One region of the Micromonospora sonneratiae genome, then DNA from elsewhere that is predicted to be linked to it. Evidence: riboswitches for the same ligand, from Rfam matches in the RefSeq annotation. Region 1 holds a riboswitch; the other holds the start of a gene.
The links. Region 1 has a riboswitch for thiamine pyrophosphate ahead of ACFQ4H_RS17620 (ECF transporter S component). Riboswitches for the same ligand answer to the same signal wherever they lie in the genome.

Region 2: linked by a shared signal. The riboswitch ahead of thiE (thiamine phosphate synthase) and the one ahead of ACFQ4H_RS17620 (ECF transporter S component) in region 1 are both predicted to bind thiamine pyrophosphate.

Annotation. Positions count from the first base shown of each region.
Region 1 is NZ_JBHTMP010000025.1:61,001-68,795, forward strand. Features, by position in the region: gene ACFQ4H_RS17590 (ABC transporter permease) at 1-21, shown strand, start outside; gene ACFQ4H_RS17595 (hypothetical protein) at 36-641, shown strand; gene ACFQ4H_RS17600 (winged helix-turn-helix transcriptional regulator) at 622-1,029, opposite strand; gene ACFQ4H_RS17605 (NAD(P)-dependent oxidoreductase) at 1,135-1,866, shown strand; gene ACFQ4H_RS17610 (energy-coupling factor transporter transmembrane component T family protein) at 2,004-2,807, opposite strand; gene ACFQ4H_RS17615 (ABC transporter ATP-binding protein) at 2,804-4,321, opposite strand; gene ACFQ4H_RS17620 (ECF transporter S component) at 4,410-5,000, opposite strand; TPP riboswitch at 5,078-5,183, opposite strand; gene ACFQ4H_RS17625 (permease) at 5,360-6,517, shown strand; gene ACFQ4H_RS17630 (TIGR03943 family putative permease subunit) at 6,633-7,394, shown strand; gene ACFQ4H_RS17635 (VOC family protein) at 7,517-7,795, opposite strand, start outside.
Region 2 is NZ_JBHTMP010000040.1:47,560-55,354, reverse strand. Features, by position in the region: gene thiC (phosphomethylpyrimidine synthase ThiC) at 1-400, opposite strand, end outside; gene thiD (bifunctional hydroxymethylpyrimidine kinase/phosphomethylpyrimidine kinase) at 477-1,265, opposite strand; gene ACFQ4H_RS23365 (thiamine phosphate synthase) at 1,262-1,882, opposite strand; gene ACFQ4H_RS23360 (thiazole synthase) at 1,879-2,700, opposite strand; gene thiS (sulfur carrier protein ThiS) at 2,706-2,909, opposite strand; gene thiO (glycine oxidase ThiO) at 2,924-4,126, opposite strand; gene thiE (thiamine phosphate synthase) at 4,120-4,746, opposite strand; TPP riboswitch at 4,741-4,848, opposite strand; gene ACFQ4H_RS23340 (aldo/keto reductase) at 5,012-5,956, opposite strand; gene ACFQ4H_RS23335 (ABC-F family ATP-binding cassette domain-containing protein) at 6,074-7,750, opposite strand.

The sequences.
Region 1 (7,795 bases):
GACGCCCTACGCTACGAATGATCTCGGGGAACGACATGACGGAGACAGTTGAGTGGGACCGCCGGGCACCGGAGGTTCCGGGTGACCCCGACGGCGACGGGCTGGCCACGCAGATCGCTGCCGCAGCCGGCCGGCGCTGGTGGAACAGGTGGACGCTCTGCCTGGGGGCGATGGTGCTCCTGCTGGCCGGCTTCATGATCGGCGTACAGGTGCAGAAGTCGTACGGCGAACCGGCTGCCCCAGCCGGTCGGACCGCCACCGGCCCGGGCCAGCGCGGTGGTACGGGACAGGGTGGCTTCCCGGGCGGCGCCGGCCAGCCCAGCGGTGCACCCGGTGCCGGCCAGCCCGGTGCCGGCCAGCCCGGTGGCGGCCAGCCCGGTGGCGGTCTCCGTCCGACGGGAGCGGCCACCGGCACGACGTCGACCACGACCGGCACGGTCAAGCTGGTGGATGGCACGACCATCTACCTACAGACCGCCGACGGGACCGTGGTCACGGTCCGGACCGGTACGGACACCACGGTCAGGATCGCCAGGGACGGCACCCTGAAGGAACTCCGGGTCGGTGATCAGGTCACCGTCGAGGGGTCGGGTACGGCGGGTACCGTCACCGCGACCACCGTCACCGGTCAGGAGAAGTGACGGGTGGGACCGGCTGCCCGGTGAGCCCGGCCTCGTACGCCTGCCTGGCGTCGAGCAGTGTCGGGAGGTGCGCCCTGCTCCACGTACGGGCCGCGTCGATGAGCGTCAGCAGGGTTCGGCCCAGCGGGGTCAGTTCGTACTCGACGCGCGGAGGGTTCTCCGGGTAGGCGGTCCGCACCACCAGACCGTCCCGCTCCATCGCCCGCAGGGTCTCGCTGAGGACCTTCGAGGTAATGCCGCGGAGCGGCACCTTGATTTCGTTGAATCGCCGCCGACCGTGTTCGAGACAGAGCACGATCATTCCGGTCCACTTGTCACCGATCTGGATCGGCAGCGCGCTGGACGGGCACAGCGGGTCGAACATGTCGGGGTCCAACTCCGGCAGCACGCGCCCGAGGCTAGCCCAGGTACCGTTGAAGTAACCAGGCTCTCGTGAATACCGTCCCTGCCCGAGTGAGTCCCACCAGCGGGTCACCAGCAGGGAGCAGGGAAAATGAGCAGCATCGCCATCTTCGGAGCCGGTGGCCGGGCCGGCCGGGCCATCACCACCGAGGCACGCAGTCGGGGGCACCAGGTCACCGCCGTGGTCCGCGATCCAGGTAGGTATCCCGACCTCGCGGGAGACGGCATCCAGGTCGCGGCGGGCGACGTACGGGACGTACGGGTGACGTCCTCGATCGCGCGGGACCACCAGGCCATCGTCGTCGCCGTGACCCCGGCGTCCGGACCGGAGGCCCTCGCCGATCTCGGCCAACTCGATGGACGGTTCTTCGTCGACGGTGTCGACGCGCTGCTCCAAGGCGTCGAACGTCAGAGGGTCGAACGCCAGGAGGCCGAACTCCAGGGCCTCGAGGGTCAGGGGGTCGAGGGGACCGGGGTGAGCCGGCTCGTCCTCATCGGCCTCTTCGCCAACCTCGTGGATGAGCAGGGGCGCATGGTGCTGGACGACCCCGAGGCGTTCCCCAGCCAGCTCCGGCCCTTCGCGCTCGCGCACACGGCGGGTCTGGAGCGGCTCCGGGCGGCGGACACCACGGCCGACTGGCTCATGCTCACCCCACCGGCGCTGCTGGATGTGACGGGTCCCCGGACCGGCCGGTACCGGGTCGGCGGTGAGACCCTGGTTCCCGGTGCGGACCGGCTGTCCTATGCCGACCTCGCGGTCGCCGTGATCGACGAGATCGAGACGCCCCGGCACCACCGTACCCGCGTCTCGGTGTTCGACTGACCGTCGTCGGTGCCGGCCTGCCCTTCGGGCAGGTCGTTCTCCGACCTGCCCGCTGCGCGGGCCATCGTCCGACCTGCCCCTCGTGTGGATCGTCGTCTCGACCTGCCCGTCGTCCGACCGGCCCGTTGCGCAGGCCGCTATCCGATCAGTGGCCGGAAGGTGCCCAGCGCGATGCTGACGCCCAGTGCCGCTCCGGCGGCCACCGCCGCCGCGACGACCAGCGCCGTGTCGGCTGACGTGAACCGTTGCCGGCGGGCGCTGGTACGGGGAACCCCGGCGTCGAAGCCACGGGCATCCATCGCGGTGGCCAACCGGGTGCCCCGCCGGATCGCGCCGACCAACAGGGCGAACGCGGTCGAAACGAACAGCCGTAGCTTCGCTACCGGATTGCGGCCGGCATCGACCCCACGCGCCCGCCGGGCCATGCTGATCATCTGCCATTCCGCCGAGAGCAGTGGGAGCAGCCGGAACGCGGCCAGGGCACCGATCGCGAAGCGGGGCGGTGTCCTGGCGTTCTGGATCAGGGCGTCGGCCAGATCGGTCGGATCGGTGGTGGCGAACACCATTATCCCGGGCAGGGCCACCGCGACCATGCGTAGCGCCAGGCCCAGGGCGGTGAGCAGTACGCCGCTGGTGACCACGATCGGCCCGACGGTGAGCAGGACCGGACCGGTACGTTCGGCGGCGAAGAGCACCATGGTGACCACGATGCCCAGCGCGCTGACCAGCACCGGCCAGACCCGACGGAGCAGCGCGCCGTAGCGGATGCCGAACAGCGGCAGGACGGCCAGCTCGATGGCGATGGCCACGGCGGGGGCGACCGGGTCGAGCGTGGCGACCAGTGTGAAGGAGAAGAGCAGGGCGGCGGCGAGCTTGGCGACCGGGTTGCGTCGGGCCAGCACACCGCTGCCGGTGGCAACCGGGATGGCGAGGCTGCTCACCGTACGGGCCTTTCGTTCGTCGTCCCGGCCGGCAGGGTCACGGTCCGATCGGCCAGCGCCGCGACGAAGTCGGCGTCGTGGGTGACGGTGACGATTCCGTGCCCGGCGTCGCGTAGCCCGGCCAGGAGGTCGACCAACTCGATCCAGGTACGCCGGTCCTGACCGAAGGTCGGCTCGTCCAGGACGAGCAGTCGGGGCGCGGTGGCCAGGGCGGTCGCGACGCTCAGTCGCCGTGCTTCACCCCCGGAGAGGGTGTACGGATTCGCCCTGGCCAGCCGATCCAGGCGTAGCCGGACCAGCAGATCGTCCACGATGGACTTCACCGCGTCCGGTGGTTGACCGGTCCGGCGTGGTCCCAGGGCCAGCTCGTCGAAGACCGTGGTGGCGACGAACTGGTGCTCCGGATCCTGGAAGACCGACCCGATCCGTCGGGTCAACACCGGTGCCCGCCAGCGGTGTGGCGCGGTACCCTCCCGTCCGGTCCGTGCCGGGCTGCCCGACTGACCGACCAGTGCCGGACCGGCCACCACCCGTCCGGTACCCGGTTTGAGTAGTCCGCCGAGCAGCAGGGCCAGGGTGGACTTGCCCACCCCGTTGGGCCCGAGTACGGCCAGCGCCTCGCCGGCGCGTACGTCGAGATCGGTCGCGCCCAGCCGGGGAGGCAGGCCGAGCCGTTCGGCGGTGAGCAGCACCTCCCCGGGGGTGGCTGCCGCCGCTCGGGGCGGCACCGCCCGACCGGGAACCCAGACTCCCGCCTCGGCCAGGGCCTCGCCGTGTACGGCGAAGACCGCCTCCGGTGGGCCGTCGGCGCGTACGCCCCCGCCCGGTTCCAGCACCACCACCCGGTCCACCAGCGGTAGCGCCTCGGCGACCCGGTGTTCGACCAGGACCAGGGTGGTGTTCCGGTCCATGGCAGCGTTCCGGTCCAGGGTGGTGTTCCGGTCCATGGCGACGTTCCCGTCCAGGGCGGCGGCCAGCGCCCCACGGACCAGGTCGGCCCCGGCCGGGTCGAGGTTGGCGGTGGGCTCGTCGAGCAGCAGCAGACCGGGACGCAGGGCCAGCACCCCGGCCAGTGCCAACCGCTGCTGCTCGCCGCCGGACAGCGCCGCCGTGGGACGGTCCCGGTGGTACGGGAAGCCGACCCGCCTTAGCGCCTCCTCCACCCGGGGCCAGATCTCGTCGGCCGGCACTCCCCGGTTCTCCAGCCCGAACGCGACGTCGTCCCCGGACCGGGCCATCACCAGTTGGGTGACCGGATCCTGGAAGACGATGCCGACCCGTTCCCGGGCCTTGCGCGGGTCCAAGCCGTCGATCTCGACCGTGCCGGCCTGTTCACCGGAGTCCTCCGCCAGCAGGCCGGCGAGCGCGGCCAGCAGGGTGCTCTTGCCGGCACCCGACGGGCCGAGCAGCAGCACCCGCTCGCCGTGCTCGATCCGCAGGTCGACGTCACGTACCGCCCAGGCCTTCCGACCGGCGTGCCGCCACCCGAACCCGCGCAACTCGACCACACTCATGCCTGTCCCTCCGCGTTGATCATGAAGTTATCGTCGGAATATCGGCGTTTTCCGGGTGATAACTTCATGATCAACCGGGATGGGTGGGCTAGATGGCGGTGCGTTCGCGGCCGGCGGGGAACCGGTCCAGCACCCCGGTCCCGGCCAGCGCCCGGGTCAGGGCCCAGCCGCCGATGCCGGCCACCAGGGCGGCGCTGACGATCGTGGCGAGGGCGTACGGAATCCGGTACGACCAGAGCGCGTACTCGGTGTTCCACACGAAGAAGTCGAACAGCGATGCGCTTAGCCCGGTCATCGCCCCGGCCAGCATGGCCGACGGCAGCTTGAACGAGCGGTAGCGCAGGGCGGCGAACGCCAGTTCGGCACCGAGGCCCTGGACCAGGCCCTGCGGAATGACCGTGCCACTCCACTGGGTGCCGAGCAGGGCGGAGACGATGGCGGCCACGGTCTCGGTGTACAGCGCCGCACCGGGCTTACGGATGATCAGCCCACCCAGCACCGCCGGCACCAACCAGATGCCGTAGAGCAGGGACTGTGCCGGTGGGAAGAAGGCGAACGCGGCATCGGTGGCGCTCCAGACGTAACCCCACGCCCAGAAGACGACGCCGAAGGCGACGGCGATGACCGATGCGACGACGACGTCGACCGTACGCCATCGGTGGTTGTCAGGCTGACTCATGATGTTGCCTCCCAGTCCCTTGAACGAACCAGGAGAAGACGCACGCCGCCATCCGGTGGGCCCGGACTGCGGCGCGGCTGGAGGTTCGACCGAACTCCCTGCGCTGGCATTACCCAGATCAGGTTCGAGGGTCTGCGGGTGTGACCCGCACTCTCAGCGCTGTGCGCTCCCCTGTCGGATGTGAAGTTGTTCCGCAGACGCTAGCACCAACCAGCCGAAGGGCACAGGGGCTCGGCTGGCCGGTGTGGTGGTGCCCACCCCGGTTCGGGTTAGGGTGAGCTGGCCGCCGCCACTAAGCAGAGGTCCACGCGAAACGTCGAGGGCCCACGCGGAACGTCGAGCGAAGGGACGAAACTGTTGTGACGGCCCCCGACCGTGCGGCCCCCGGTCGCACCCGGACGGGTGACGAGATCGACTGGACGATCCCGCCCGCTGGCACCTCCACAGAATCGACACCCGGCGTCCGGCCGGTTCGCGACGCTCCCGCAGCATCCACACCCGGCGGCGGGCCGGTTCGCGACACCCCCGACCCGGGGACACCTCGTCGTCGGCGGTCCGGCCGTGGTTGGGAGGACCGTTCGGTCGAGGTACTGGCGGCACTGCTGATCCTGCTGGTGATCTTCCGGGGACCACTGGGCAGCGCCATCTCCGATCCCCGGCTACAGACCTGGACCACGGTGTTTGTGTCCGTGATGGTGCAGGCCGTGCCGTTTCTCGTCTTCGGTGTCGTGCTCTCCGCCGTAATCGCGGTCTTCGTGCCCCGGTCCTTCTGGGCCCGGGCGTTGCCGCGTCACCCCGCGCTGGCCGTACCGGTGGCCAGCTGCGCCGGAGTCGTGCTGCCCGGCTGCGAGTGCGGATCGGTGCCGATCGCCGGATCGCTCATCCGCCGGGGCGTCACCCCGGCCGCCGCGCTGGCGTTCCTGCTGGCCGCCCCGGCGATCAACCCGATCGTGCTGGCCGCCACCGCGGTCGCCTTCCCGAACGATCCGGAGCTGGTCGCCGCCCGGGCCGGGGCCAGCCTGATCGTCGCCATGATTATGGGGTGGCTCTGGCTGCGACTCGGCCGCGCCGACTGGATCCGGCTGCCGTACCGGCCCGAACTCGACGGGCAGTCGAAGGGGCGGGCGTTCTGGGCCGCCGTACGACACGACGTCGTACACGCGGGAGGCTTTCTCGTCCTCGGCGCGATGGCCGCCGCCAGCATCAACGTGCTGGTGCCCGAGCGGTGGTTGCAGACGTTGGCCGACAACCCGGTGCTGTCGGTGCTGGCATTGGCCGTACTGGCGGTGCTGCTGTCGATCTGTTCCGAGGCGGATGCCTTCGTGGCCGCGTCGCTGTCGCAGTTCTCGTTGACCGCGCGGTTGACGTTCCTGGTCGTCGGGCCGATGGTCGATCTCAAGCTGATCTCCATGCAGGCCGGCGTCTTCGGGCGTCGGTTTGCCTTCCGGTTCGCGCCGACGACCTTCGTCGTCGCGGTCGGAGTCTCCGTCGGGGTGGGAGCACTGTTTCTGTCATGAGTGACCGCGGTGAGCACGTCATGAGCGACAGCGGTGAGCACGTCATGAGCGACCGCGGTGAGCGCCTCGTTAGCGACAGTGGTGGGTGCGTCATGAGCGAAGTGGTGGGTGCGGCGTGAACCGGCAGGCCCAGGCGGTCGTACTGCTGCTGCTCGGTGGCGCGGTGCTCAAGGCCAGCGTCACCGACATCTACCTGCGCTACGTCAAGGAGGGGCTGCGTCCGTTCCTGATCGCCGCCGGGATCCTGCTGGTGGTCGCCGCGGTGATGACCCTGGTGTACGACCTGCGGCAGCCCGTGTCGACCGCCACCGGAGATCCGGAAGGTGACGGACAAGAGCACGACCATGGACACGACCACGGACACGGGGGTAAGGGGCACCACGAGCCCCGGGTCGGTTGGCTGCTCATCCTGCCGGTGCTCGGGCTGTTGCTGATCACCCCGCCGGCCCTCGGGTCGTACGCCGTCGGGCAGGCCGGCACCGCCCTGTCCCGCCAGGAGATGTCGGACTATCCGCCGCTGCCGGAAGGTGACCCGGTGAAGATCAGCGTGCTCGACTACGCGTCGCGGGCGCTGTTCGAGAAGGGGGCGTCGATCGGTGACCGCCGGGTACGGATCACCGGCTTCATCGCCAGTGGGCCCGGTGGTGAGCCGATCCTGGCCCGGATGATCCTCTCCTGTTGCGCCGCCGACGGCCGCCCGATCAAACTCGGGATGGCCGGTGATCCGCCGACCGGACTGGCTGCGGACACCTGGGTGGAGGTGGTCGGGCGCTACGTCGACCGGACCGGTACCGACCCGGTCAACGGCGAGGACATCCCGTACATCCAGGTCGAGTCGTGGCAGCAGGTCGACGCCCCGAAGAACCCGTACGAGTAGGGTCGACGCCGCGTAGCGGAGTGGCTAAGCGGTAGCGCTGCCTGCGATCAGCGCCGGGACGTTATCGAGGCTCCTCGCCAACGTGACGGTCGCGGTGTGAACGAGAGTGGTCCGCCGGTGGCCTACTGCTGTGGTGCCAGGGTGCGTAGGACGCAGAACTCGTTGCCTTCGGGGTCTGCCATGACCGTCCAGTTCCGGTCTGGGCCCTGACCCACATCCGTCTTGGTGGCACCGAGGCCGAGCAGTCTGGTCACCTCGTCTTCGGTGCTGCCGTCGATCGGGCTGACGTCGAGGTGCAGCCGGTTCTTCACGGTCCTGTCCTCAGGTACCTGAATGAACAGCAGGGTGGGCGGCATCTGGCGGGCCCGAACATCCTCAACGGTCGGCACCCAGGATCCGAT
Region 2 (7,795 bases), on a different contig from region 1:
TGATCATCGGTTCGGACTCCGGATGGTTCACGTTGGCCGGTAGCACGGCCCGGCCGGCGGCGATCTCCTCCCGTACCAGCTCGACCGGCAGGTTCTCGCGCAGGGCGACGAACTCCATCTCCGGGGTGACCTGACCGGCGCGGGCGTAGGCAAGCTGGGTGGGCCGGCGACCCGGGACACCGGCCAGCGGCGTGCCACCCCCGCGTACCGGTGCCACGTCACCCCGGGCCGCTATCCACGTTCCCCTAACCGGGGGCAGGCCGACGGCCGGATCGGAGCCGGGCCCGGAAGTGTCGTACAACCGGACCGGCGGCTCGTCCCCGGTCAACACCACCTCGGCGAACGGCACCCGGATGTCCGGCCGGCTGCCCTGGACGTACACCTTGCGACGAGCTTCCACGAGAACTGCCTCCCTGCTGTGTGTTCGGTCCGGCCAGCCGTCCCGGCCGGTCGTCGGTGCCATCCACTGGTGCCGGTCACCGGTGCCATCCGAAGTGGTCCAGTGGGCCGCTACCGCCGCCGAGTCGCCAACGTCGGGCACCGACGAGCGCTCCGGCGACGTACTCCTTGGCGAACCGCACCGCTTGCGGGACCGCGTCGCCGAGGCCGAGCCGCACGGCGATCGCGGCCGAGAACGAGCAGCCGGTACCGTGCGTGTTCCCGGTCGCGACCCGAGGGCCGGGCAGCAGTTGGACCTCGGTACCGGTCCACAACGCGTCGACGGACTCCGCCTCATCCGGCAGGTCGCCACCGGTGACCACCACGTACCGAGGGCCGCCCGAGGCGAGGTCCCGCGCCGCGTCCGCCAGATCCGACCGGCTCGACACCCGCCGGCCCAGCAGCGCCTCGGCCTCCGCCCGGTTGGGCGTCGCCACCATCGCGTACGGCAACAGCCGCTCGACCACCGCCACCGCGCCGAGCCGGTGACCGCTGGTCGAGACGAGTACCGGGTCGACCACCAGGTTGGGTAGCAGCCCGTCCCTGGCCCGTTCCGCCACGGCCGACGCGATCTCCGGGGTGCCGAGCACACCGGTCTTGACCGCCCGGACCGCGAAGTCGGCCAGCACCGCGTCGACCTGTGCGGTCACCACGTCGGGCGGGAGCGGGAACACCCCGGCCACCCCGAGGGTGTTCTGCGCGGTGACCGCGGTGAGCACCGAGGTGCCGTACGACCGCAGCGCGGCGAACACCTTCAGGTCAGCCTGGATGCCGGCACCAGCCCCGGAGTCGGAACCGGCGATGGTCAGCACCACCGGCGGTGTCATCGGCCCACCGCCGCCGCCAGCAGGGCACCGACCAGTGCGGCCGGGTCACCGGCCCGCATGACCGCCCCCATCACCGCCACCCCACCGGCACCGGCCGCCCGGCAGGCCGTCACCTGTTCCGGGGTGGTGATCCCGCCGAGGGCGAGCACCGGAGTCCGGGTACGACGAACCAGTTGCGCCAGACCATCCGTTCCGAGCGCCGGGCCGTACCCCGGTTTGGACCCGGTCGGAAAGACCGGCGACAGGGTGACATAGTCCACACCGGACAATTGGCTCAACTCGTCTGCGTTGTGACACGAACGGCCGACCAGCCGCACCTCGGGTGACATGGGCTCCGAATCGGCGGCGGGCAGATGCACCGCGTCGCCACCGAGCGGGTCGGGACCCGCGACGACCAGCGTGCCGCCCACCGTGGCCAGGACCGTCCGCAGCTCGTCGGCCAACTGGAGACGCACGTCGCGGGGCAGATCCCGCTCCCGCAGAACCACCCAGCGCGCACCGCCGGTCACAGCGTCCCGTACCACGTCGACCAGCGGCCGGAGCGCCTGCCGCCGATCGGTGAGCACCACCACCCCAGCCGGTACGCCACCGCCACCCGACCGGTCCGGTCCGGTCACAGCTCGGGCCGCCCGTCGTCCGAGGTGGAGGCCAGCGCATGGAACCGGCGCGGGATACGGCCGGCACCGGCCGCCAGCCGGCCCGCCGCCACGGCGTACCGCATCGCCGCCGCCATCCGGGCCGGGTCGGCGGCCCGGGTCACCGCGCTGGCCAACAGCACACCGTCGCAGCCGAGTTCCATCGCCAACGCCGCGTCGGACGCGGTGCCGATACCGGCGTCGAGGATCACCGGCACGTCGACGCTCTGCCGGATCAGCCGGATGTGGTGCTGGTTGGTGATGCCCAACCCCGAACCGATCGGGGCGCCGGCCGGCATCACCGCGGCGCAGCCGACATCGGCCAACCGGCGGGCCAGCACCGGATCGTCACTGGTGTACGGCAGCACGGTGAAGCCGTCATCGACCAGCCGCTCGGCGGCCGTCAGCAACTCCACCCCGTCGGGCAGCAGCGTCCGCTCGTCGCCGATCACCTCCAGCTTCACCCACGACGTCCCGAACGCCTCCCGGGCAAGGTGGGCGACCTTGACCGCCTCTGTCGCGGTGTAGCAACCGGCGGTGTTCGGCAGCAGCCGTACGCCACAGCGGTCCAGCACCTCCAGCAGACCGCCGCGCATCGTGGCGGCCGTGTCGATCCGGCGTAGCGCCACGGTGACCAGCCCGGTGCCGGAGGCCCGGATCGCGGCTTCCAGCGCGTGCAGGCTGGCGGCGCCACCGGTGCCGAGAATGAGTCGGGAGCCGAAGATCTCCCCGCCGATGGTGAGCCCACCGGCATCCCCGGTCACCTGACCGACCGGTGCCCCACCCGACGAACCGTCCATCCCGGTCACCCGCCCTGGGCCGCGGTGAGCACCTCGACCCGGTCCCCGTCGCGCAGGACCGTGGTCGACCAGCCGGCCCTGGGCACCACCTCACCGTTCACCGCGACCGCCACGCCCCGGGTCTGTGCCGTCGACCCGGTCACCAGCTCCACCACGGTCGCGGGTTCGGGCAGTTCCCGTCGTTCCCCGTTCACTGTCACTTCCGCCACGTCCACGCCTCCTGTCAGTCGGTGACGAACCGGTCCGGCGTGAACGGCACCATCGCCGGATCCGGTACGCCGGTCGAGAGCAGATCGGCGACCAGGTCGGCGGTCACCGGGGTGAGCAGGATGCCGTGCCGGTAGTGGCCGGTCGCCACGATCACCTCCGGCCGGTCCGGCAACCGGCCGATGATCGGTGCGTTGTCCGGCGTACCGGGCCGCATCCCGACCTGCGCCTCCACCAGCTCGTACTCGGCGATCTCCGGCATCAGATCGGCGGCGGCCCGGAGCAGCCGGAGCACCGCCCCGGCGGTGACCGCGTCATCGACACGTTCCTCGACCGTCGCGCCGACCACCACCTCACCGTCGGTACGCGGCACGAGATAGACCGTCCAGCCGTCGACGTATCCCCGGACGACGTGCCGGAAGCCCGGCGCGGCACCACCGGGTGCCCGCAGCCGCAGGATCTGGCCCTTCACCGGCCGGACCGGCAGGCCGGTCAGCGCAGCGGCACCACAGCCGGCGGCCACCACCACGGTCGGTGCGTCCACTGCGGACAGGTCGGTGACGGTGTCCCGGATGAACGCCACCCCGGCGCGGTCGGCCGCGACGCGCAGCGCGGCAACCAACCGACGCGGGTCGATCTGGTGGTCACCGGGCGCATGCGCGCCGCCGCGTACACCGGGCGCCAACAGCGGCTCGTAGGCCCGCAGCTGCGCCGGTCGCAGCGGGGTGATCGGCAGTCCGAGATCCTGCTGGTACGACCACAGTCGCCGCGCCTCGGCCACGTCGTCGCTGGTGAGCCCCACGACCAGGGTGCCCTCGGTACGGTAGCCGAGGTCCAGTCCGGACACCTCGGAAAGCTCGGCTGCGAACGCGGGCCACCGCCGGGCCGACTCGGTCAACAGCCGGGTCAGCGCCTCCTCGCCGAAGTACGCCTCGGCGACCGGGGCCAGCATGCCAGCCGCGACCTGGTACGCCCCGCGACCCGCAGCGAACACAGCTCCCGCCACCTCGTCCGCCCCACCGCCCGAGGCAAGCGCTCCGCCCGCCACCCCGTCCGCCCCACCGACGCCCGGGTCCGGGTCGTACACGGCCACCCGCCTGCCCCGTACCGCGCACCGCCAGGCGACCGCCAGGCCGATCGGCCCACCGCCAACCACCGCCACGTCTGCGCGGAAGGGCTCCCGGTCGGATTCTGCGGTGAAGGGGGCCCTTCCTAACACGAAAGGGCTCCGACCAGCGCGGCGGTCGCGCGAGCCGGATCAGCAGCGGTGGAGACCGCACCCACGACCGCCACGCCGTACGCGCCAGCGGCCAACAGTTCGGGCACCCGGGCCGGGGTGACACCGCCGATCGCGATGACCGGCACGGCCACCGCCCCGGTCACGTCCCGGATGCCGGCCGGCCCGATCGGAGCCGGCAGCCCGTCCTTCGTCGTGGTGGCGTAACACGGGCCGACACCGAGATAGCTGGCACCCGCCGAGACCGCTTCCGCAGCGGTCGCCGGGGTGCGAGCGGTGACGCCGAGCACGGCGGTCGGGCCCAGCACCCGCCGCGCGGCGGCCACCGGAAGGTCGGAGTCGCCGACGTGTCCGCCCGCAGCGCCCACCGCCAGCGCGACGTGCAGCCGGTCGTTGACCAGGCAGGTCGCCCCGGCCTCGGCGCACAGGTCCATGACCCGTACGGCCAGGTCGTAGGTTTCCCGGTCGCTGGCCGAGTCGGCCACCCGGACCTGTACGACCAGGTCCGGCCCGGCCACCGAGAGCGCGGCCCGGGTAACGGCCAACGGGTCACACCCGGGTCGGGTGTCGGTAATGAGATGCAGTCGTCCCAGGGACAGCACGGCAACACTCCTCCCTGCGCCGGCATTACCCGGATCAGGTTCGACGGTCGGGGGCTGCAGCCCCCCTCTCAGCCCGGTACACCGGGCTCCCGTGGGTCACTTCTTCGCCGAGGCTACGTCGTCGAGGAGGTCAAGTAAAGAAAGGTGACCTGACACACCAACCACGAAGGGCAACCGGACGCATCGATCGGTCAACATCCGATGTGCCCGGTTGCCCCGGCCAGCGCCTGCTCAGCGCAGGGAGATCAGTGATCTAGATCGAGGTTCAGAGCAGGGCGTTCAGCGCGGCGAGATCCTCGGCCGAGGGTTGCCAGCTTCCGGCTGCGGCGTTGGCCCGTACCTGGTCCGGTGTGGTGGCTCCGGCGATGACCGAGGTGACCGCCGGCTGGGCGGCCAGGCCGGCGATCGCCACGTGGAGCATGGTGAGGCCGCGCTCGGCCGCGTACGCCTCGATCGCCTCGATCGTGTCCCACGGCGCGTTGGCCAGCCGCTCGGCGTAACGGCCACCACCGGACAGCCGGCTGCCCTCCGGCGCCGCCGCACCACGCCTGTACTTGCCGGTGAGCAGCCCGTCCGCCAGCGGGAAGAACGGCAGCAGTCCCAGACCGAACTGCTGGCAGGCCGGAACCACCTCTGCGGTGACGTCCCGGTCGAGCAGGTTGTACTCGTTCTGCGCGCTGATGAACGGGGTGTATCCCCGGGTCCGGGCCACCCACGCCGCATCGGCGATCTGCCATCCGGCGAAGTTGGAGTTGCCGAGGTAGCGCACCTTGCCATCGCGGACCAGGTCGTCCAACGCGGACAGGGTCTCCTCGATCGGCGTACCCGGGTCGGGCTCGTGCATCTGGTAGAGATCGATGTAGTCGGTGCCGAGCCGGCGCAGCGACGCCTCCACCGCGCGGGCAACGTAGCGCCGGGCACCCCTGGCCCCGTGGTCCGGCCCGTTCATCCCGTGCATGTTCATGCCGAACTTCGTCGCCACCACCACGTCGTCACGTCGACCCCGCAGCGCGGCACCGAGCTGCTCCTCGGAACCGCCCTGGGGCTGGCCGTAGATGTCAGCGGTGTCGAAGAAGTTGATTCCCGCGTCGAGCGCGGCGTCGACGACGGCCCGGGTGCCGTCGAGGTCGAGTTTGCGGCCGAAGTTGTTGCAGCCGACCCCAACCACGGACACCACGAGTCCGGAGTTGCCGAGCCGGCGGTAGGTCATTTCACTCACTGATCAACCCTATGCCCATGTCGACTGTCGTGGCCTGACGACGGCCCGGTTGGCAGGCGTGGGTTGGGAAGGGACCCTTCCCACCCGGAAGGCGACAACAGGGCTTCCCTACACCCCCCAGACCGGTTCCGGGGTCTCCACCACCTCACCGTCGCCACGGAAGAGCACGAACCGGTCGAAGGACCGGGTGAACCACCGGTCGTGGGTGACGGCGATGACCGTGCCCTCGAAGGCCCGCAGCCCCTCCTCCAGTGACTCCGCCGAGGCCAGGTCCAGGTTGTCGGTGGGTTCGTCGAGCAACAGCAGCGTCGCCCCGGACAACTCCAACAGCAGTACGAGGAACCGGGCCTGCTGTCCACCGGAGAGCGACCCGAACCGCTGGTCGCCCTGGCCGCTCAACTCGTACCTGCTCAGCGCGGCCATGGCGGCGTGCCGGTCCATCCCGGCGCGGTGCTCGTCCCCCCGCCAGAGCACCTCGACCAGGGTCTTCTCCATCAACTCCGGCCGGTCGTGGGTCTGGGAGAAGTGACCAGGGCGGACCCGGGCGCCCAACCGGGCCACGCCGTCGTGCCGTACCGGGGTCAGGTCCAGACCACCGGCCAGCGGCACGTTCGCCGGATCAGGGTCGGTGCCGCCCCGGGCCAACAGCCGCAGGAAGTGGGACTTGCCCGTCCCGTTGGCACCGAGCACCGCCACCCGGTCGCCGTACCAGAGTTCCAGGTCGAACGGATAGGTCAACCCGTCCAGCTCCAGCTGCTCACACATCACCGCCCGTTTACCGGTACGGCCACCGGCCAGCCGCATCCGGATGTCCTGGTCCTTGGGCGGTAGCGGCGGCGGCCCGGCCTCCTCGAACTTGCGCAGCCGGGTCTGCGCCGACTGGTACCGCGAGGCCATGTCGGAGTTGTAGGCCGCCTTCTGCTTGTACATCAGCATCAGCTCACGCAGCTTCTGATGCTCCTCGTCCCAGCGCTTGCGCTGCTCTTCGAGCCGGCCGTGCCGGGCCACCCGGGCCTCGTGCCAGGTGGTGAAGCTGCCCGGATGGACCCAGGCGCTGCCCCCTTCCACCGCGACCACCCGGTCGGCGGTCTGGGCCAGCAGCTCCCGGTCGTGCGAGACGTAGAGGACGGACTTCTGCGACTCGCGCAGTCGGGCCTCCAACCACCGTTTCCCGGGTACGTCGAGGAAGTTGTCCGGTTCGTCGAGCAGCAGCACCTCGTCCGTGCCGCGCAGCAGCAACTCCAGCGCGAACCGCTTCTGCTGCCCACCGGAGAGGGTCCGCACCGGACGGTTCCGGGTCTGTTCCCAGGGCAGGTTGAGCACGATCGTCGACACCGTGTCGAAGAGCACCTCGGCGTCGTAGCCGCCGGCTTCCCCCCAGGCGGCCAGCGCATCCGCGTACGCCATCTGCGCCTTGCCCGCGGCGGAGCTGAACTTGCCGCGCACCTCGGCGGCGTGCAGGGCCGCCTCGGCGGTGGCCAGCCGCGCACCGGCCGACCGGAGCGCCGGGGCGGCCAGCGAAAGTGCCAGGTCCCGCAGCTCCGTCTCGTCACCGATCATGCCGATGAACTGCCGCATCACCCCAAGGCCGCCGCTGCGGGCGATCGCGCCGGTCTTGGTGGCCAGATCACCGGCCACCATCCGGAGCAGGGTCGTCTTGCCGGCCCCGTTTGGCCCGACCAGGGCGACCTTGGCTCCCTCGCCCACCCGGAACGACACATCGGCGAAGAGTTCCCGGCCATCTGGCAGCGTGTATCCCAGTCCGGCGACGTCTATGTACCCCACGACGGCATACTGCCTGACCCTGGCGGGTCGGGGCACCCGGGTTTT